3 regions of the Ruegeria sp. S263 genome follow, and region 3 is predicted to be linked to each of the others. Evidence: riboswitches for the same ligand, from Rfam matches in the RefSeq annotation. Region 3 holds a riboswitch; each other region holds the start of a gene.
The links. Region 3 has a riboswitch for cobalamin ahead of ACT2B1_RS17585 (hypothetical protein). Riboswitches for the same ligand answer to the same signal wherever they lie in the genome.
Positions count from the first base shown of each region.

Region 1: another riboswitch for cobalamin. It lies ahead of ACT2B1_RS07345 (DUF1636 family protein); the one in region 3 lies ahead of ACT2B1_RS17585 (hypothetical protein).
Region 2: another riboswitch for cobalamin. It lies ahead of ACT2B1_RS16765 (DUF1636 family protein); the one in region 3 lies ahead of ACT2B1_RS17585 (hypothetical protein).

Region 1 is NZ_CM165558.1:1,467,705-1,474,796, forward strand. Features, by position in the region: gene cobN (cobaltochelatase subunit CobN) at 1-1,189, opposite strand, end outside; gene cobW (cobalamin biosynthesis protein CobW) at 1,193-2,248, opposite strand; gene ACT2B1_RS07345 (DUF1636 family protein) at 2,245-2,634, opposite strand; cobalamin riboswitch at 2,720-2,928, opposite strand; gene ACT2B1_RS07350 (NAD(P)-dependent oxidoreductase) at 3,067-4,023, shown strand; gene ACT2B1_RS07355 (phosphopantetheine-binding protein) at 4,736-5,023, shown strand; gene ACT2B1_RS07360 (AMP-binding protein) at 5,661-7,001, shown strand; gene ACT2B1_RS07365 (lysophospholipid acyltransferase family protein) at 7,012-7,092, opposite strand, start outside.
Region 2 is NZ_CM165558.1:3,395,466-3,402,557, reverse strand. Features, by position in the region: gene ACT2B1_RS16775 (ATP-binding cassette domain-containing protein) at 1-83, shown strand, start outside; gene ACT2B1_RS16770 (iron chelate uptake ABC transporter family permease subunit) at 83-880, shown strand; cobalamin riboswitch at 975-1,180, shown strand; gene ACT2B1_RS16765 (DUF1636 family protein) at 1,351-1,638, shown strand; gene ACT2B1_RS16760 (ABC transporter ATP-binding protein) at 1,635-2,426, shown strand; gene ACT2B1_RS16755 (ABC transporter substrate-binding protein) at 2,439-3,386, shown strand; gene ACT2B1_RS16750 (FecCD family ABC transporter permease) at 3,388-4,401, shown strand; gene ureG (urease accessory protein UreG) at 4,475-5,119, opposite strand; gene ACT2B1_RS16740 (urease accessory protein UreF) at 5,116-5,787, opposite strand; gene ACT2B1_RS16735 (urease accessory protein UreE) at 5,753-6,205, opposite strand; gene ACT2B1_RS16730 (hypothetical protein) at 6,234-6,458, opposite strand; gene ureC (urease subunit alpha) at 6,574-7,092, opposite strand, start outside.
Region 3 is NZ_CM165558.1:3,561,465-3,568,556, forward strand. Features, by position in the region: gene ACT2B1_RS17560 (prephenate dehydratase) at 1-737, shown strand, start outside; gene ACT2B1_RS17565 (SRPBCC family protein) at 770-1,237, opposite strand; gene nudC (NAD(+) diphosphatase) at 1,278-2,258, opposite strand; gene ACT2B1_RS17575 (5'-nucleotidase C-terminal domain-containing protein) at 2,501-4,303, shown strand; RNA gene ffs (signal recognition particle sRNA small type) at 4,343-4,441, shown strand; cobalamin riboswitch at 4,561-4,783, shown strand; gene ACT2B1_RS17585 (hypothetical protein) at 4,867-5,274, shown strand; gene ACT2B1_RS17590 (protein-tyrosine phosphatase family protein) at 5,277-5,783, opposite strand; gene ACT2B1_RS17595 (DNA polymerase III subunit gamma/tau) at 5,944-7,092, shown strand, end outside.

The sequences.
Region 1 (7,092 bases), 1.7 Mb from region 3:
CCGCATGGGCCATCTGCCAGTCCTTGCCGGGATAGGTGGACAACACCAGCGCAGGCAACCGATCGGATTTGGGTTTGTCCTGCAGATTCAGCCAGCCGGTGACGCGGTCAAGGATAGCTTCGATCCGTTCCTCCTCGGCCCGGTGGGCAAAGCGGGAATATTCCAGATGCGGATCACGCTTGCCCGGTTCCTTGAACGAGGCGATGCCTGCGTTGATCCGCCCGTCCACCTCGGGCAGAACGACATGCATGGCAAGGTCGGCGGGGGACAGACCTCGTTCCGCCTCGGCCCAGGCTTTGCGGCGCGAGGTGGCCAGCGCGACCTGAAACACGGGGACATTCGCTGCGTCCAAGGGCGAGGTACCAGAGGCGCCCTTTCCCGAGAAAGACGTGGCGTTGAGGATCGCCGACGGAGAAAGCGATACGATGGTGTCGCGCAGCCAGTCGGCGGCGGCGGGGGCTTTCAACGAGGGGGCGAACAGGCCCACAGCCTGAAACCCGCGCGCACGCAGGCTGCGGATCAGGGCCGCCACGGGGGCGGTGTCTGCGGATGTGAGATAGGCGCGGTAGAAACTGACCACAACGCGTTTCGCATGGCCGGAAAACGCCTGTTCTGCCGGGATCACGCCGCGATCCGGGCACCAAACACCGCATTCGGGGATGGTCTTGGCCCCCATCACCGGACCCGCATACAACCCCGCTGCCAGCGCCATCTGCGCCAAAGCGGCTTGTGCTGCGACCTCGCCCCCCGTGTCGCACAGATGTGCCAAGCGCCGCAGGGTTGACACGGGCAGGGTGGAATAGTCATCCAGCCGCGTATCCTCGCGCCCATCGGCGGGCAGCACGGCCACAGCAATTCCTTTGGCCTGCGCCAGCGCCAGAACCTGTTGCAAGCCATAGGCCCAATAGGGCACCCCGCCAATCAGGCGGATCAGGATACCCTTGGCACCCTCCAACGTCTGCTCCACATAGGTGTCAACGGACAGAGGATGTTTCAGCGCCGTCAGATTGGCCAGCCGCAGGGTCGGCATCCGCCCCTCGGGCCCGCCACCGCGATGCCAGCCCGCCGCGAATGCGCCTAGGTCACTGTCGGAAAAAGACAGCACCACCAAATCCGCCGGGCTCTGGCCCAGATCGGTCGGGGTCTCGGATTCCTCGAGCCCGTGGCTTTCGCGGAAGACGACGTGCATGATTTACTCGGCGGCCTCTTTCACACCCACAAGGATATCACGGATTTCAGCTTCCTTTATATCGTCATGCTCGGCGATGACGACCAACCGCGAGCGGCGCGCCTCGTCCGGTTCCCAAAGGCGATCATACTGATGACGCACGCGCGCGCCCACGGCCTGCACCAGCAGGCGCATCGGTTTGCCTTGAACGTCGGCATAGCCTTTGACGCGCAGGATGTTCAGTTCAGACGCCAGACGTTCGATTTTGGCCACCAGATCGGCCGGGTCGGCCTGTTCGGGCAGTTCGACGATGATGCTTTCGAAATCGTCATGTTCGTGGTCGTCGTGACCGTCATGATGGCTGGGGCGCGCATCCATGTCATCCTCGGCAGCCGCTTCAAGTCCTAACACAACACGGACGTCCACGGCACCTTCGGCAACCTCAACCACAGGCAGCGGGCGAGGGGACTCGGCGGCGATGATCTCGCGCGCTTTGGCGACGCCTTCGGGACCGGCCAGATCCGGCTTGGTCAGCAGGATGATATCGGCGCAGGAAATCTGATCCTCAAACACCTCGGATAGGGGCGTTTCATGGTCAATCGAGTCATCGGCCAGACGCTGAGCGTCCACGGCCTCGACATTCGGCGCAAAGCGACCGGCAGCCACAGCCTCGGCATCGGCCAGCGCGATCACGCCATCGACGGTGATTTTCGAACGGATATCGGGCCAGTCGAACGCCTTCAGCAGCGGCTTGGGCAGGGCGAGGCCAGAGGTTTCGATCAGGATGTGATCGGGACGCGGCTCCAGCGCCATCAGAGCTTCGATGGTCGGGATGAAGTCGTCGGCCACGGTGCAGCAGATGCAGCCGTTCGCCAGTTCCATGATGTTCTCTGCCGGGCAATCCGGGATCGAGCAGGATTTCAGGATGTCGCCATCGACGCCAACATCGCCGAACTCATTGACCACCACGGCCAGACGTTTGCCCTGCGGGTTCTGCATCAGGTGCTTAACCAAAGTTGTTTTGCCCGAGCCCAAAAAGCCGGTGATCACGGTGACGGGGAGTTTTTCCAAGTTGCTCATTTCTGGGCTCCAATCGGGGGAATGCGGGCCGCGCAGTTTTTGCGGAAATGTTCGGGGCGTTCGCGCCATTTGACTAAGCCGTCTTCGGTCGCAAGGTACTTGGTCGCACCTTCGACGATGGTTTCGACATGGTCGCTTTCATTCAGGTGCTCATACACGAACGTCCAGCGTTCGGGCCCACCGCGTAGAACGATGGAACAGCCCTGATCACAATTCGACAGGCATTCTACGGCTTTCAGGACAACGCCCTCTGGCAGCGTGGCCTGTTCAAGGGCTTTGTGCAGCAATGCGCCGGGCCGCTGCGCGTCGTCCTCGACGGGCAGTCCTCGGCGACAGGTGGTGCAGACCAGCAGCTCGACTGGTGCAGTATCGGTCACGTCTCTCATCCCCCCAAATCCTCTTTGTGGGGGACGGGGTCTCATGCGGGCCACGCGTTGCGACATGGACCCGACACCGGAACACCCCGTCCGGTTACATCTTCGGGCGTTGGCAGGTCTCCCGGCTTGCGGATATCGGGGCATAGCCCTGTCAGATGTCCCGCCTTCCCGACCTTTTTGGCCAGTGGCTTTGGGCACCCTCTCCGGTCACGGTCGCGGGGGCGGCTGTGTTTCACGGAAGATCCGCTGACACATTCCCTTTTCATCCATCCTCAGATGGACACCAACGGATCGGACATGCGGCACCCGGCAGGGGATTGTCAAGCGACTCGCAGATATCTGCGCTACCAGAGTGAAAAAGCGACCTGACAGCGTCGCTGGGCGGCATGACTTGGGGGCAAGCGTCATGCTGCCATGCCCTAAACAAGAGAGGTATGTCGCATGAAGGTAGGCTTTATCGGGCTGGGCAATGTGGGTGGCAAACTGTCGGGATCCTTGCTTCGCAACGGGATCGACCTGACCGTACATGATCTGAATCCCAATCTGGTCGCTGAATTTGTAGCGCGGGGTGCAAAGGCCGCCGAAAACCCTGCGCAGTTGATGCGCGACTGCGATGCGGTCATTACCTGCCTGCCATCACCCGCCGCGTCGGATGCGGTGATGCAAGAGATGCTGCCCAATGTCCGTACCGGCAAGATCTGGATGGAGATGTCTACCACCGACGAGGCCGAGGTCAAACGGCTAGGTGCCCTTGTTATCGAGCGCGGGGGCGCAGCGGTGGATTGCCCTGTGTCGGGCGGGTGCCACCGCGCTGCGACGGGCAACATCTCGATCTTTGCGGGCTGTGACCGGAATACCTTTGAGCGTATCCTGCCATTTCTGACGACAATGGGCCGGCGCATCCTGCACACCGGTGATCTCGGCTCGGCCTCGGTGCTGAAGGTCCTGACAAACTACCTGGCCACGGCGAATCTGATCACTTGCGCCGAAGCATTGGTTACCGCCAAGGCGGCCGGTATGGACCTGAATACCACGTATGAGGCCATCAAGATCTCTTCGGGTACATCCTTTGTCCATGAGACAGAAAGCCAGGTCATTTTGAACGGATCGCGGGATATCTCATTCACAATGGACCTTGTGAAAAAGGACATCGGTCTGTTTCAGGAGGTGGCAGACCGCGCCGGTGTTCCGCTTGAAATGAACCCGCTGATGATCCGCATTTTTGACGACGCCATCGCACGTTACGGAGAGCGGGAGCTTTCGCCGAACATCATCCGGCGCCTGGAGGATGCGACTGGGCTGGATGTCAGCGCCCCAGGGTTTCCACCCGAGATGGAAGACGATGAACCCGAAGAGCCAGGGTACGAGGTCGTCCCTCAGGGTCGCAACGCCGTTTAGTTATTCATGAAGTCCGTCACCTTGCCGCCGCGCGCTCGTCCACCGGGCGCGCAGCGGTCCTCCTGTGGGCAGGATCGCTCTTCTAGCAACAGAAGCAGGGTAAGGCCTACGGGAACAAAAATCCCATTTCTTGATGGGTTTAGGCGCGGGGAGGGCGCTATTGCCCAAGTGCTAAACTCGAGCACCACAGAGCTAAGTCGATGATTTAGAATAAAATGGAGGCGAGTACCGGAATCGAACCGGTGTACACGGATTTGCAATCTGTTGGCACTTACATCACAATTTGTTTCAACTTACTAATTTTGTGAGATTTTTCGAAGCTTCCTGTTTCTTGTTTTGGGATGAAATCCGCAGAAGTGGCGCTTAATCGCTCTTAGGGTCAGCACTCATTGAAACTCGGTCGCCATTTTGCCGTACTATGACCAGCACCAGAAGGTCTACGCCAAGCGAGCTGCGTTTGCGGCTTTGAGAACTGGTTAAATTCGTGCGGTTTTCCCTGATTATTGGCGTAAAATCACATGTGCTGCCTCATTTCTTGTCTTATATCGGGGGCGTGGATCACTGACTGTGCGCATCGACGAAAGATGGGTGGATTGCACCGTTGCAAAGAGGCCAGTGTTGAAGCTCCATCGACGTATGCTGCGTTGACTATTCACGACGGCTGCGGCAGACAAATCTAACCTATCGGAACGCAGAAACAAAAGGCATTGAAGTGGATACTCTTCACGTTACTCACGATCTTTCCACGCTCGAGATCGAAGTGGCCGAACTAATTGTAGAATCTCTGGAGCTGGACGATATCACAGCACAGGAAATTGATTTCGATGCGCCTCTATTCGGAGACGGACTTAGTCTCGATTCTATCGACGCGCTTGAGATCGCATTTGCAATTGGCGAAAAATACGGCTTCAAGCTGCGCTCGGACGATGAGCGCAATGAAGAGATTTTTGCCAACGTCAGATCATTGGCGCGGCATATTTTCGACAACCGCGCAGTATAGTGCAGTGTGTCAGGGGATTGGGGAAATTATCTGATCTGGGTCGCCCTGCCGATCTTTTTGGGCACATGGGTTCTTGCGCCAGCTTTGTTCAATGTCCTTTTTGGTCTTCTGTCCCTTTTGGGACTTGCTTCATTTTTTTTTGGACCGTGCAAACGGAAACGGTTGGCGTATTGGGTTTTCTTGATCGGATTGGCTCTTATTTCCGCTGCCGTTCTGATTGATCCCAGTGTCCCGTTCTGGCCATATCTAGCTCTTGCCAACGGGAACGTAGCTGTAGCTTACGTATTCAGCCACCGAATTATTCAAGGGCGTTCCTCTTTTCTGGCGCATTTCGTTGAGGTGGCGCATCAGGGACCACCGATGTCGAGCATGTTTATACGCTATCTAAAGCGACAGTGTTTCGTATGGATGGGATTTGGCACGACAACTGTAGTGCTCAGTGTTACTGCTATGGTCTCATCAGAAGCACGAGTTGTGGTCAACCATGCGCTTTGGGCCCTTTTGGCAATTCAGATTATTTGGTTTTGCGCCTCGCACTTATTCGCGCAAATTTGGTATGGGCGCCCAGAACGTTGGCAGGTTACTCTGCTGCATATGACGCGGCACGAAACCTGGTCAAAACTTAAGATCTAAGAATATGTACTCTTCCGACCACACGATGTTTTTTTCCACGAAGGGCACCGTCAATGCCGCGCAGTTTGCCTCTGCGACAAGGTCGCTTCAGCCAAGTATTGGTGAGTTTTCTCATGTCTGCAATCTTTATCAGGACAGGCTGCGATTCTCGCTAACCTTGGCCGCAGCAATGCTGAATGGGCAGATTACCGTATTACCGCCGTCAGACGCACCCGAAGCAGTTTCAGCGTCGCTGTTGGGCGCGGAAGATCCGTTTTATGCTAGCAGGGCTACCCTGCCTGTCGAAGATCCCGCTCCGATTGCGAATTTAAGTTCAGTGGATTTGGATACTCAGACGAGGCAACTTTTTTGTCGGCTTGCGGCATCTCAAAGCGAAATTAGTGTATTCACATCAGGGACAACCAAACGCCCCGACCGGGTCGCAAAAACTTGGAGTATTCTGAACGCGGGAGCGGCCGTTACCAAGCTGATTACAGATCGCCTTGACGCTTCGCCAGACAAAGTTGCGCTATTGGGCACCACACCTCCACGTCACATGTTCGGGCTAGAGGCAAATGTCTTTGCTACCCTTGGTCAAGGACTTTGTACCTACAGAGAAACAATATTCTACCCAGCTGATCTAGACGCGGCGGTTGCAGCGGCCCGTGCTTTGGGGCGAACACGGATTGTACTGGTTACAAGTCCTGCGCACTTGCGGTTTTTGGAACGAACAATTCTGAGAACGCCTGAAATTTGCTGCGTGCTTTCCGCTACCGCTCCGTTGTCTGTTCCTCAGGCTGAAAGGCTTGAGGCGCGTGGTAAGCTGCGCGTTTTTGAGATTTACGGCAGTACGGAAACAGGGTCACTGGCGTTCAGACGAACGTCTGAAGAAACTGCTTGGACGATTGCTGCAGGTTTTGAAATGCAACAGCATGGAGATTTTTGTATCGCACAGGCACCACATCTACCTGATCAAGTGATACTTGGCGATGAAGTCGAATTGAAATCTGACGGTCAGTTCCTGCTTCTCGGTCGCAAGGGTGATACCGTTAGCATTCGTGGAAAACGCAACCATCTTTCTGCCTTGAATGCTATACTGGCCGAGGCCCCGGGCCTGTCTGATGCTACATATTTGCATATGAAAGCGGAGACTGATGATCAGTTGGCGGTAGCAGTTGTGCCGGGTGATAAAACCGTTGGCGAGAGTGAAATAAAATACCGAATCCGGAACTATTTACTAAAGCATTTCGATCCGGCGTTTGTACCAAAGCGTGTCCTGATTCTAAACGAGATTCCACGTACACCGACAGGTAAGATTTCTTCAGAATCCTATAAGGTCCTTGCTAAAAAAGCAGGTATTGGCTGAAGGGCAGAATCTAGACGACTTGCGACGGAATCTGGGGGCACGTTGAAGGCTTAGTTTTAAGCAGCTTCGCAGCCTCGGTGCGAATAGTTTG
Region 2 (7,092 bases), 170 kb from region 3:
GAACAGGCACCGGTGGCGCGCTTGCCCTGTATCGCCACGAACATGATCACAACCACGACCACTCTCACGAAGCGGCAGAATAATGCTTGATGATTTTATGACGCGGGCAACGCTCGCCGGTATTGGCGTGGCAATTGCAGCCGCCCCCCTTGGGTGTTTTGTGGTCTGGCGGCGTATGGCTTACTTTGGCGATGCCACCGCTCATGCTGCGATCCTGGGTGTTGCGCTGTCGCTGGCTTTCCAGATGTCGGTCTTTCTGGGCGCATTGGTTGTCGCGCTTATCATGGCGTTGGCCGTCACATTGCTGTCCGGTCGCGGTTATGCCATGGATACCCTTCTTGGAGTTATGGCGCATTCGTCGCTTGCCTTTGGCCTTGTCGCGGTGTCGTTTTTGTCGGGCATTCGCATCGACCTGATGGCCTATCTTTTTGGTGACATACTGTCAGTTTCGCGCACCGATCTTGTCGTGATCTGGGGCGGGGCCGCGCTGGTCGTCGCGTTGATCGTATGGCGATGGTCGCAACTGCTGACCGCTACGCTGAACGAAGAATTGGCCTACGCCACCGGGTTCGACCCCAAGCGCGAGCAGTTGATCCTGACTTTGTCACTGGCGGTTACGGTTGCTGTCGCGATCAAAGTTGTAGGCGTGTTGCTCATTGCCGCGATGCTGATCATTCCGGCGGCGGCCGCGCGCAGCCTGGCGCGATCTCCGGAAACGATGGCATTGATTGCCGCGGCAATCGGGGCTTTCTCGGCCGTAGCAGGACTGCGCTCAGCTTATGTGTTTGACACACCGGCGGGTCCCTCAATCGTCTGCGTGGCCGCGGTTTTGTTTGCCGGTTTCAGCCTCACGGGATGGCGGTCGCGAAGCGGGGTGTAGGACAATTATACTTTGGATTGGTCAATGGGGTTTTGCGTCTGCCAAAAATTGATTGGCTGCCACAATATTGTCGTTGACCTGACATGTGATCTCGGGCACTCGTTCGGATGATGGTTCCCGATGGTGCGCCCAAGGGATGAAAAGGGAATACGGTGAGGCCGCCATTTTGCGCCAAGTCCGTGACTGCCCCCGCAACTGTAAGCGGTGAGCGACGCCAACAACCCACTGGCCCAAGTGCCGGGAAGGATGGCCGAGCATCGACCCGCAAGTCAGGAGACCTGCCATCAAATGTTAACCAACTCGGGGCGGGGCGTCCTGAAAGGAGGCTTTGATGGCACGAGCACATCGTGTTTACATTTCCGACACTGTCTGCCCGCGCTTTGAAGCTGGCGGAGGAACCCATGCCGTCAGCGCCTGACCATTTTCTTCTCATCTGCAAAACGTGCCAGGGAGAGGCCCACGCGCAGGGCTTGTCCGACGCGCTGTTCGATCGTTTGCCAAATGGTTTTTCCATCCGCATGGTCGATTGCATGGCTGGATGCGCGCGGCCTGTGACTGTTGGATTTCAGGCAGTCGATAAAGCGCAGTACCTTTTTGGTGACATTCTTGATACGCAGGATATCCAGGCACTGACTGAGTTTGCCCACCAATACCAAAACAGCGCAGATGGCTGGACCAATGCGACCGAGCGTCCGAAAAAACTGTTCACAAAGACACTGTCCCGCATGCCCCAAATTCAAAAAGGGCTGTGTCCATGACCAACCCAGCTATTTTGGTTGCGCGTGATCTGACCCATCAGGTTCTTAGTGGCGATATACTGCTGCAGGGGGTCTCATTCACATTATGCGAAGGCGCAATCCTTGCAATTGCCGGGCCCAACGGGGCAGGCAAGACGACGCTTTTGAATCTGTTATGCGGCGCGCACGAGGTGAATCAGGGTGATGTTCTGGTCAACGGACGCAGCCTGAAACAGATGTCCGCACGGGATCGGGCGCGGACGATCGCCGTGGTCAGTCAGCAGGAGTTCCCGGATGGCAGGTTGCTGTTGCGGGATTATGTGGCGCTGGGCCAGATTCCGATCCGTGCAGACCGCTCTGCCGAGGAACACGCCGCGGATCTGGTCAGAATCCTGAGCCTCACCGGGCTTAGTGCTTTGGCCGAAAAAAAGATGGCCGTTCTGTCCGGGGGGGAACGCCAGCGCGCGCATATCGCCCGTGCTTTGGCCCAGAATCCTACGCTTTTGTTTCTGGACGAACCCACCAACCATCTGGATCCAGACACGAAGGGGCGGATGCTGTCGCTGGTCGCTGAACTGGGAATCACTGTGGTGATGATCCTGCATGATCTGGTGATGATCCCAGAATTTGCCACTCATGTGGCATTGATGAAAGATACACGGCTGACTGGTTTTGGGCTGGTCGCCGATGTGCTGACCCCGGACAGGGTTAGTGACACGTTTGGCGTCGATTACCTGTGCTTTCACCACGAAGGGCGCGTGATCCCGGCGCTGGATATCCGAAAAACCTCGATAACAACTTATGAATAGGAATATTTCTGAATGAAACAGATCTTGTCTGTGGCGTTGACCACCGTTTTGGCAGGTGGTGCCGTCGCGCACGAAGTCACGGTTGATAATTGCGGTGCGCCGCTGGTGTTCGACACCCAGCCCGAGCGTCTGGTTGTGCATGATATGAACATGACCGACATGGCCTTTGCGTTGGGTCTGCAGGACAAGATCGTGGGTCTGACCGGCATCACCGGCTGGTACAAGACCAGCCCCGAGTTTGACACGCTGCGCGGTGACATCCCCGAGCTTGCGCCGAAATACCCAACTGTTGAGAACCTTGTGGCGGTAGAGCCTGACCTGTTCTTCGCGGGTTGGTACTATGGGATGAAGCCGGGGGGCGACGTGACGCCCGACACGCTGGAACCCTTTGGCATCAAGACAATGATCCTAACGGAAAGCTGTGTGCATCTGGACAAGGAGCGTCCCGAGGCCAGCATGGACCTGTTGTTTGATGATGTGCTTCGTCTGGGCGAGGTCATGCATGTTGAAGACAAGGCCGAGGCTCTGGTTTCCGGCTGGAAAGAGGAACTGGCAGCGATCCAGGCGCAGACTGCGGACCTGCCAAAACCCCGTGTTTTCCTGCTGGATGGACCAGCCGACGCGCCCTTTACCGCAGGTAAATTCGCCATCCCTGACGCGATGATCGCTGCAGCTGGTGGTGCGAATGTCACTCATGACATGGACACAAGCTGGGGCCGCACCTCGTGGGAAGCTGTGGCAGCTTCGAACCCCGAATTTCTTGTGCTGCTGGATTATCAGACCGGCAACGGCGCGGAGGACACGTTCAAGTTTCTGCAGGAACACCCCGTGATGTCGCAGACCGACGCGGTAAGGAACGAGCGCTGGATTGGCCTACGTTACGAAGAACTGACCCCCGGACCCGCAAATATCGCGGCGATTTCGAAAATGGCCGACGCGATGCACCCGGGCCTGAACTAATATGGGCCGTTTTGGCCTGACACTCTTGCTTGGGGCGGTTGTTGTGGCCGCCCTTTTGCTGGTTTCGACCATTTACGGCACGACGCAAATTCCAGCCGCGGTTGCGTTGGATGCGGTGATGCTGGGCACCGGCATGGCGGATGGCGAGGTGTCGCCGCTGCACCGCATTGTCTTTGACCTTCGCTTGCCGCGTGCATTGTTTGCGGCCGTGATCGGTGCAGGGCTGGGCGTTGTCGGCGTAGTGCTTCAGACCACAACACGCAACGACTTGGCTGATCCCTTCCTGTTCGGCCTTTCGTCGGGTGCGGCGGCGGGTGCGGTTTTCGTCATTACGGTGACCGGCGACATCCTGGGATTCTGGACGCTGCCGCTGGCTGCATTTTGTGGCGGGCTTGTCGCGTCGGGAATTGTGCTGGCACTGGTTCACGGGTTGCGCACCAGTGCGCCGGAAAAGCTGATCCTGGCGGGGTTGGCAGTTTCGTTTCTGTTTTCGGCGATCACGAACTATCTGATATTTGCGGGCGACAGTCGCGCCGCGCACTCGGTCATCTTCTGGATGCTGGGTGGACTGGGTCTGGCCCGATGGGAGACATTTCCGCTGGTCTGCGCCGGGATGTTTCTGATCTTGATGTATGCCCTGTGGCGCAGTCGCTGGCTGGATGCGCTTTTGACCGGCGACTTGACGGCAGCGACGCTGGGCGTTCCGGTACAGGCATTGAGGTTCCGCATGTTTTTTGTAGCGGCACTAGCGACCGCCGTTTTTGTTTCGGTTGCGGGGGTTATCGGTTTTGTCGGGCTCATGGTGCCCCATATCGCACGTGGGATCGCTGGGCCTCTGCACAACCGTCTTGTGCCCGCTGCCGCCATCGTCGGGGCGGCTTTGCTGACCGGTTCAGATATCCTCAGCCGCCTGTTGCTTGCGCCTCAGGAACTGCCAGTGGGTATTGTTACCACCTCGATCGGGTCGGTTTTTGTTTTTCTTTTGTTGTTTAAAACAGCAAGGGACACGAAGTGACGAAGGCACTTTTGTCTAGGTCGAAAAGTTTGCCTGCAATCTCGCGATGAGCTTCCATTGCCAGGGGGCTGCGCTAGGCGGCCCCCTCGGTCACGGCGACGGGAATATTCAGCCCCCCGATTTGCGCCAGCAGGTCAACGACCTGATCCACGCCCTTGCGATGCCGCAGCGAAGTGAACACGAATGGGCGACCGTTGCGCATCTTCGTCGCGTCTCGGTCCATCACCTCCAGCGACGCGCCAACATGCGGGGCCAGATCGGTCTTGTTGATGATCAGGACGTCCGATTTGGTGATCGCAGGACCGCCTTTGCGCGGAATCTCTTCACCCGCGGCCACGTCGATCACATAGAGCGTAACGTCCGCCAGTTCCGGGCTGAACGTGGCAGACAAGTTGTCGCCACCGCTTTCGATCAGAACGACCTCGACCTCGGGGTGACGCGCCTGCATCTCGGCAACAGCCGCAAGGTTGATCGAGGCATCCTCGCGAATGGCCGTATGCGGGCAGCCGCCGGTTTCGACGCCGATGATCCGGTCCTGCGGCAGGATTTGCATCCGCATCAGCGCCTCGGCATCTTCGCGGGTGTAGATGTCGTTGGTGATCACGCCAACGGATACCCTGTCGCGCAGCGCTTCGGACAGGGCGGCGGTCAGAGTTGTCTTGCCTGCGCCAACAGGACCACCGATGCCCACGCGCAGGGGGCCGTTCATTTTGCTCATGTTCGGAACATCCTTGAATATTGAGTTTCGTGTTTCATCGACGCGACATCTGTCAGAAACGCCGTCGACCCCAGATCATCCAGCCCCAAGGTCACAGCGCCCGTCGCCACATGCTGACACAAAGGCGTTAGATCGCGGATCATCCGCTGCCCTTCGGTTTGACCCAACGGTACCAAACGCGTCGCACACGCGACCAGATTGGACATGAAGGCCTGCAGGTACATCTGGGCCGTCAGGGCGAGCGGCAAGCCCTGTCGCTGTGCAGCGTATCCCACGGCGACCGGGTAGGTCAGGGTGCCCAGCTCCACCGCCCAGACATCTGCGGTTATGCCGCAAAACGCCTCTCCCAGCAGTCGAGTTTCCATCAACCGCTCGGACGAGGCGCAGAATGCGCGCGCAGCCTGATCCACCTCGGACAAGGAGGTGGTGGTCTGTGCCGAATACGCGGCTGAAAGAAATATGCAATCATTCCGGCCAGAGCCGTATTCGATCACATCGGCAACCCACTCCTTTGTGTCGGCGGCGTTGGCAACGCTGCCGCACTCGATCGCCCATTCCAGACCGTGTGAATACGCGAACCCTCCCACCGGATAAGCAGGCGAGAGCCATTGGGTCAGCGTCAGGATATCTGTGTCAGTGGGCGTGGCCATGGGTCCTGCCGTGGCCATAAGCACCACCTTCGGGGGTAAAGGGTTCCTGAACCTCACGCACCGTTGCGCCGATTTTCAGCAACATGTCGCGGATGACGTGGTCGATTTGGATCAGCAGGCGGTCCGCTTCGACCTGACAGGGTGTGTGGCGGTTGCCGATATGCCACGCGATGCGGGTCAGGTCGGGGGCCGTGACTTCCAGCAACGCTTCTGGCGCGGCCTGGATTTCGACCTCGCGCCCGTCGTCAAGGATCAGGGCACCGCCATGATCTAGCGAGGTTGTTTGTGACAGATCAATCAGAATCTGCTCACCGCTTTCACAGGTCAGCACCTTGCGGCGCAGAAAGCGATCTTCATAAGTCAGTGACAGGTGGTCGGCGGGGTCACCATGCGTATGGTCGGAATACTGCCGTGCCGTGCAGAGAAGAGCTGTCATGCGGTTGCCCCCCCTGCCAAAAGCCCGGTCAAAGCCAGATTGAATCCGCGAAGACGCGGTGTGGGATCCGGTCGCGTGTCAACCCGAGCTTGCGCAAGTCTTCGTCGCTGAGGGATTGAAGAAATCTGATCTGCTGAACGCGCGTTTGTGCGTCTGCCATCCGGATAAGAAACGAATAGATCGACGTCCCGAAGGATGCGATCAGTCCGGGTAGCGAAACGCGCGGGGTGGTTTGCGGTGCTGAATGTGCCATGTGGACCTTCAAACTTGTTGGTCCTCCCTTGGTCTTCATGATGTGTCATGTCGGCCTCGTTTTGTAGTAGATGTTTGGTCATGGCTGCGTTGCATATGCTGCAACGCAGCATGTCTCAGAACATGAAATAGCGTTGCGCCATGGGCAGAACCTCGGCGGGTTGGCAGGTCAGCAACTCGCCATCGGCGCGGACCTCATAGGTTTCGGGGTCAACCTCGACCTGCGGCGTGGCGTTGTTCAGCAACAGGTCGCTTTTGCCGATATTGCGGGTGTTTTGCACCGCGACGGTTTGCTTGGCCAACCCCAGTGTATCACCAACTCCCGCAGCCTGCGCCGCGCCCGAGACAAAAGTGATCGCCGAATGTTCGACCGAACGCCCATAGGCCCCGAACATCGGACGGCTATAGACCGGCTGCGGTGTCGGGATCGAGGCATTGGGGTCGCCCATCTGCGCGCAGGCGATGGTGCCGCCCAGCAGAACCATCTCGGGCTTGACCCCGAAAAAGGCCGGGTTCCACAGCACCAGGTCGGCGCGCTTGCCTTCTTCGATGCTGCCGATCTGATGGCTCAGGCCGTGGGCTATCGCCGGGTTGATGGTGTATTTGGCGATATAGCGGCGCACGCGCATATTATC
Region 3 (7,092 bases):
CATTCGAGGATGTGATCGAATCGGTCCGATCGGGTGAAGCTGATCTGGCGATGCTGCCGGTGGAAAACACGACCTATGGCCGCGTCGCCGATATACACCGTCTGCTGCCCCATAGCGGCCTGCACATCATTGACGAGGCATTTGTCCGGGTTCACATCAATCTACTGACCGTTCCGGGCGCCAAGCTTGAAGATATTACCGAGGCGCACTCTCATCTGGTTTTGCTGCCGCAATGTGCAGAGTTCCTGAAGAAGCACGGAATCAAAGGCCGTGTCAGCCCGGACAATGCCCGCGCCGCCCGCGAAGTTTCAGAGCAGGGCGATCTGCATTCGGCGGCGCTGGCCAGTGAACTGGCTGGCGAAATTTACGGCCTGAACGTCATGGCCCGACACATTGAAGATCGCGACAACAACACCACCCGGTTTCTGGTCATGTCGCGTCAGGCGGATATGTCCCGGCGTGGCGAACACGGCATGATCACCAGCTTTGTCTTTCAGGTGCGCAATATTCCTGCGGCGCTGTACAAGGCGATGGGCGGATTCGCGACCAATGGCATCAACATGACCAAGCTGGAAAGTTACATGGTGGATGGATCATTCACCGCCACGCAATTCTACGCAGACATCGTCGGGCACCCGGAAGACCGGAATGTAAAACTGGCGATGGAAGAACTGGAGCACTTTACCACCAACGTCGAGATTCTGGGCGTCTACCCGGCTGCCCAGCCGCGCGGCTAGCAGCTTTTTCCAGCGGCGCCTGCCAAATCCGGTCAGATGCCATGCTGATGTCGTTCTTCCATCTCTCTGGCGAATTCGCTTAGGCGCGCCTGAAACCGACGCCGGAACCGGTTTTGACCCAGCCGGAGGGATTGCAGGAAAAGCCGGGCAGGCAGCGACTTGGCCGCGAGTGACATGTCCACTTCCAGCCGTGTGCGGCGCTGCGACAAGGCCATAAACTCGACGGTCGTCGTGCCGTTCAGTCCTTTTCCCGTCGCCTCGAACCGCATCTGTGATGGCGGATCGCATTCGGCCATCACAATCTCGACCTGCCGCGGTTTGCCACGCAGCCTGAATTCCGTTGTCCAGGTTGTTCCGGGGACCACGCCCATATGGCCGGTCAGGCGCCGCACTTCGATTCCCCGGCGCATCGCCATTCGTTCAAAACGCTCAAAATCAGTGACCATCTCGAACACGGCGTTGATCGGGGCTTGGATATCTTCACGCGCAGTGAATTGCATTTCAGTTCGCGGCTCTCTTACTTGTCAGCCCAGTATTTTGTCAGTCCAGCGTGTCCGCAAGCCAGTTTTGCAAAAGGAAATGTGCAATGGCACCTTTACGCGCAGGCAGAAGGTTTGGGTGTTCGCCCGCGAAGGCCTGCATCATCTCTGACTTGCTGACCCACATCGCGTCTTCAATCTCAACCGGATCAATTTTGATCTCTTTGGACAGCGCCTCACCCGCGCAGCCAAACATCAGCGACGCGGGAAAGGGCCAAGGCTGGCTGGACAGGTAAGAGACCCGGCCAACAGGCACGCCCGCCTCTTCCATGACCTCGCGCCTGACGGCGGCTTCCAGTGTCTCACCCGGTTCGACAAACCCGGCAAGCAGCGAATACATCCCCTCGGGCCAGCCCGGTGATCGACCGACCAGAACCGTTTCTCCGTGTGTGATCAGCATGATGACAACCGGATCTGTGCGTGGAAAATGGTGCCCACCGCAACTGGGGCAGCTACGCTGCCATCCGGCCTGCGTCATTTCGCTGGCCGCGCCGCACCGGGCACAAAACCGATGCGTTTCGTGCCAGCCAATCACAGCCTTGGCCGAGGCCGCCAATTCTGCGTCACGCGGGGACAGGCGGGTCATAATGCGGCGCAGTTCGGCAAAGACGAACCCATTGGGCAGACCGGGATGCTGCTGCTCGGACCTGTCAAAGAAACCGCCGACCTGCGAGATATCCAGATCATCGGCGGCCCAGTTCGAAATATCGACGGCAAACACGGGCGCGTCGTCGGACAAGCCCAAAAATATCGGCTCATCCGTGATACCGCCGGGTCCGTTGTTCACCAGTTGATGCGTCATTGGGATGAAACCCAGTCGGTCCAGCGCCTCCCCCTGAACCAACAGCTTGCCACGCCACAGCAAAATGCACCGTGCCTCGGGATTCGCGCGCGCCAGCGCGATCTCATCTGCGTCTGCGCGAATATGCGCCGCACGATCCAGGCCAGAGCCACCAAACGTCACATGTTCCGCGTTTTTCATTGCAGTTCCTTCGGATTTTCCGCACAGGGCTGCCATGGCAGCCACGACGTTGCAATGGCTTTTCAGCTTCTTATGAAAAAGTTCCTGCGCCGCTGAAAAGCCTTAGCCTGACCTTGAAATTTGCACCTGATACGCTTTTTGTTGAAATTGATTAATAAAAAACTGCCAAAAGTAGAGTAGTGAAACCTCCCTCTTCCTTAATGACAGCGCAGATCCGGATATTGGCGACAACCGATCTGCACATGAATTTGACCGGATTCGACTATTATGCGGACACTCCTGACCCTTCGATCGGCCTGAGCAGAACCGCAAGTCTGATCAAAGCGGCCCGAACGCAGGCCCAGTCTCAAGGGCGCCTTGTCTTGCTGTTCGACAATGGTGACGCCCTTCAAGGTGCGCCCATTGGTGAATGGGCCGTGGCGCAGACCGACAGCCGTCACATCCTGATGCAAGCCTTTGATGACCTTGGTTATGACGCCGTTGGGTTGGGAAACCATGACTTTGGGTTCGGGCTTGAGGTACTGGACCGCATAGTCGCCCAAGCCACGTGCCCGGTCATTTGCAGCAATGCCACCAGAGCCGACCGCCCGGCAAGCTGGCAGGCGCATACGATTCTTGACCGGAACATCAAAATGCAGGGGCAAGATCTGGTTTTGAAAATCGGTGTGTTCTCTGTCCTCCCACCGCAGACAGCCAAGTGGGAAGCGCACCGCCTGCAAGGTGCCGTTTCGGTAGAGGACATCCTGACGTGCGCCCATCGAAAAACGCGGGAATTGCGATCCGGGGGATGCGATCTGATTGTGGCACTTGCCCATACAGGGCTTGGCGCCGCTGCACCCGCGCCCAATCTTGAGAATGCGGCTATCCCCCTGGCAGCGGTGCCCGGAATTGATGCGATCATTGCTGGGCATTCCCACTTGACCCTGCCCGGCTCTGCTCATCAGAGTCTGGAGCATGTCGACCCACAACACGGTCTTGTTCACGGAAAACCGGTTGTGATGCCGGGCGCGGCCGGTTCGCATCTGGGCATCATTGACCTGACGTTGCACCAAAAAGACGCGGGCGGGTGGTCGATTGGGGACCAACATGTGGAACTGCATTCTGTTTCACCAGCGACGCCCGCGGCCCCGACGGAAGAGGACGCTGATCTGAAGCGTCTGTTCGCACAAGCACATAAAGAGACACGGTTGCACTCGGCCAAGCCTGTCGGCGAAACGCGTCAAAATTTGCACATTTATTTCAGCTTCTGTGCGCCGGACAGGGGGCTTGCGCTGGTCGCGGCAGCGCAAGCCGCCGCGTTGCGCCCCTTCCTAAAAGGAACAACGCACGAGGGCCTACCGGTTCTGTCAGCCGTATCGCCCTCGAAATTCGGAGGGCGCGCAGGGCCACGATCCTTTACCGACGTTCCGGCGGGTCAAATCCGGCTTCGCCATGTCAACGACCTGAACATCTTTCCAAACGAAATGCAGGCCGTCGTGGTTTCGGGCGCGCAGATTAGAGACTGGCTTGAGATGTCGGCTGGCGTGCTCAATCAAATGCACGCAGGTCAACAAATCGACCTGCGGAATTCCGCGCGCGCCGGTTACAATTTTGATATCCTGCACGGCCTTAGCTACCAGATCGACCTTGGTATGCCCGCGCGGTTCGACGCGGGCGGCAATTTGACGAATTCATCGCATAACCGCGTCAAGAATATTCGCCTTGCCGAGCACCCTATCGACGATCAGCAATCCTTTGTTGTTGCCCTCAACAACTACCGGGCCAGCGGAGGTGGGCATTTCCCCTTCGTAGACACCGCAAGGCAGATTCCGTTACCAGTTTTGTCGATCCAATGCATTGTTCGGGATTATGTCGCGGGCCGCCTTCCCGCGGATCCGTTGGCGGATGCGCCGCGGCCATTCACACTCAGACCGCTATCCGGGGCGTTTGCGATTCTCAGAACCAGTCCCAAGGCGCAGCACCATTTAGCTGAATTGCAGACGTATAACCCGTCAGTCATTGGGCGCGATGACGATGGTTTTTTACTAATCCGGCTTACGCTGTGACGGGTTGTCATCCGCAAACGAAATGCATATATCCACCCCTGAGAGGTTGGCGCGGGCGAGCGCCTCGCCAACCTGGTCAGGTCCGGAAGGAAGCAGCCACAACGAGCCCCGCTTGGGTCGATGTCCAACCTCTCACTTCCCCCCACATGCTTAAGGCTATTCCGCGATCCGGCATGAACAAGCCAGCCGCCCTATCGGGAAGACAACCCTGCGTCTAAAGCGGTGACAAAGCCCGCTTGACTCGGACCGATTTCACCGGATAGCGATGACTTGATGGTTCTCGACCCGGCTTACCGGGAAGGGATGAAAAGGGAACACGGTGCGGTCCTGCCCCGGCGATGCCGAAACGGACCAATGCCGCGACTGCCCCCGCAACTGTAAGCGGTGAGCAATGCCGAGACACCACTGGCCCAACGGCTGGGAAGGTTGGCAAAGCGATGACCCGCAAGTCAGGAGACCTGCCATCTGACTGAAACCGAAACTCGGGCGGGGTGTCCGGGCAGGTCAAAGCCGCACAAAGCGACCTGACCCACGCCCCCCGTCCTTCGCGCGGAGGGCGCACAATGATCTGGAAGACAAAAACGCACGAGTTTTCTGCAACGATTTGTCAGAAAACCGGCAAACCCTGTCCGGCCTTGGCAAGGATGGCACGTGCCATGGCGGACGCGATGGCGACAGCGCAGCCTGTCACAACCAAAGAGTTCGAGGTCGAAGGCAGTGGAGAGCTTTCGCATTGCGCAGAAGGGTGCACAGCACGGTTTCGCGCCCATTCAGATCTGATCAGGGTTTATTGTGGTACGCCCCCGGATACACCGACGACAAAGCTGGACGATTACGCCGACATGATGTTCGGGACCAGCCTGTCGGCCATGCCAACCGGAACGCTGTCCGATATGCCCTGCGCAATGCTCGAGGTTACAACCTTGGGACTGCGTCCCGCGGCTGGTGACCCACAACCAGCCATGGCGTGACGTCAAAGCCCGGTTGATGCCGGTGCCGTGGCCCAAGCCATCTGCGCGTCGGTTTCGACGGCGCACGGCCGGACCGCGCGCAACCGGCGCAGCGCCTTATCCGGGGCTTCACCGCCTTCGACCAGCAAGCGCAACACAATCATGCCGGACCGCCCGCATCCGCCCCGGCAATGAACCAAGACCCGTCCACCCGCAGACAGGACGCGGTGTGCATCGGTGCTGGCGTTTGGCCAATCACACCTTACGTTCGATGACGGTGCGCCAAAATCCTGCACCGGAAGATGAACCCAAGTGATTGCGCGGCTCTGCAGGTCGCGCCCGAGATGGTGCGCTCCTACGGCCTCCAACTCATTGGAAGTGGTCATCGAAATGACCATTGCCGGCCGCCATTGCATGATCCGCTCAAGATCCCCGGCAAAGTCGCCGTGCCGACCTGGCATTTGCGCCAAGCCCAACAGACCGGACCGAACCGGCATTGAGTAAATTTCAAACCTGTCCAAGGTGCGCACTCTGCCAGAAGGAAATGGCTGGGCAAGCCGATACACGCCCACCCGAACCTGTATCCAATGTGCCGCAGTAATCCAAATCGAATTTCATCGCTCCCTGCGGTGGACGTGAGCGGCAGGGGTCACTACGCTGCAAAGCTGATACGAATCCGACAGAGCAGACATGACCGAAACACCAAGCCCCGCCTATCAGGTGCTCGCCCGCAAATACCGTCCTGAAACTTTTGCCGACCTCGTGGGCCAGGACGCCATGGTACGTACCCTGAAAAACGCGTTCGAGGCCGACCGGATAGCGCAGGCCTTTGTCATGACCGGCATTCGCGGTACCGGCAAAACCACCACCGCGCGGATCATTGCCAAGGGCATGAACTGCATCGGACCAGACGGTGAAGGCAAAGCGACAATCGAACCCTGCGGCCAGTGCGAACACTGCGTGGCCATCGTGGAGGGCCGCCATGTCGACGTAATGGAGATGGACGCCGCAAGCCGCACCGGTGTGAACGACATTCGCGAGATCATCGAAAGCGTCCGCTATCGTGCCGCCAGTGCGCGCTACAAGATATACATCATCGACGAAGTTCACATGCTGTCGAACAGCGCGTTCAACGCTTTGCTCAAAACCCTTGAAGAACCGCCTGAGCATGTGAAGTTCATCTTTGCCACAACCGAAATCCGAAAGGTTCCGGTGACGGTCCTGTCGCGGTGTCAACGCTTCGACCTGCGCCGGATCGAACCCGAGGACATGATCGGCCTGCTGAAAAAAATCGCAACTGCCGAGAACGCTCAGATTGCCGAGGACGCCTTGGCGCTGATCACTCGTGCGGCGGAAGGTTCGGCCCGGGATGCGACCTCGCTGCTGGATCAAGCCATTTCGCATGGTGCCGGGGAAACCAGCGCGGATCAGGTGCGGGCCATGCTGGGGTTGGCTGATCGCGGGCGGGTGCTGGACCTGATGGACATGATCCTGCGCGGCGATACCGCCGGAGCGTTGACGGAGCTTGGCGGTCAATATGCCGAAGGTGCCGACCCGCTGGCCGTACTGCGCGATCTGGCCGAGATCACGCATTGGGTCTCGGTGGTCAAGATTACGCCGGACGCAGCCGAAGATCCGACAGTCTCGCCTGACGAACGCGCCCGGGGCGTCCAGATGGCCGAGGCCCTTCCCATGCGCATTCTGACCCGGATGTGGCAGATGTTGCTGAAAGCACTCGAAGAAGTTTCGGCAGCGCCCAATGCCATGATGTCCGCAGAAATGGCTATCATCCGGCTGACCCATGTCGCCGACCTGCCCACCCCGGAAGAGCTGATCAGA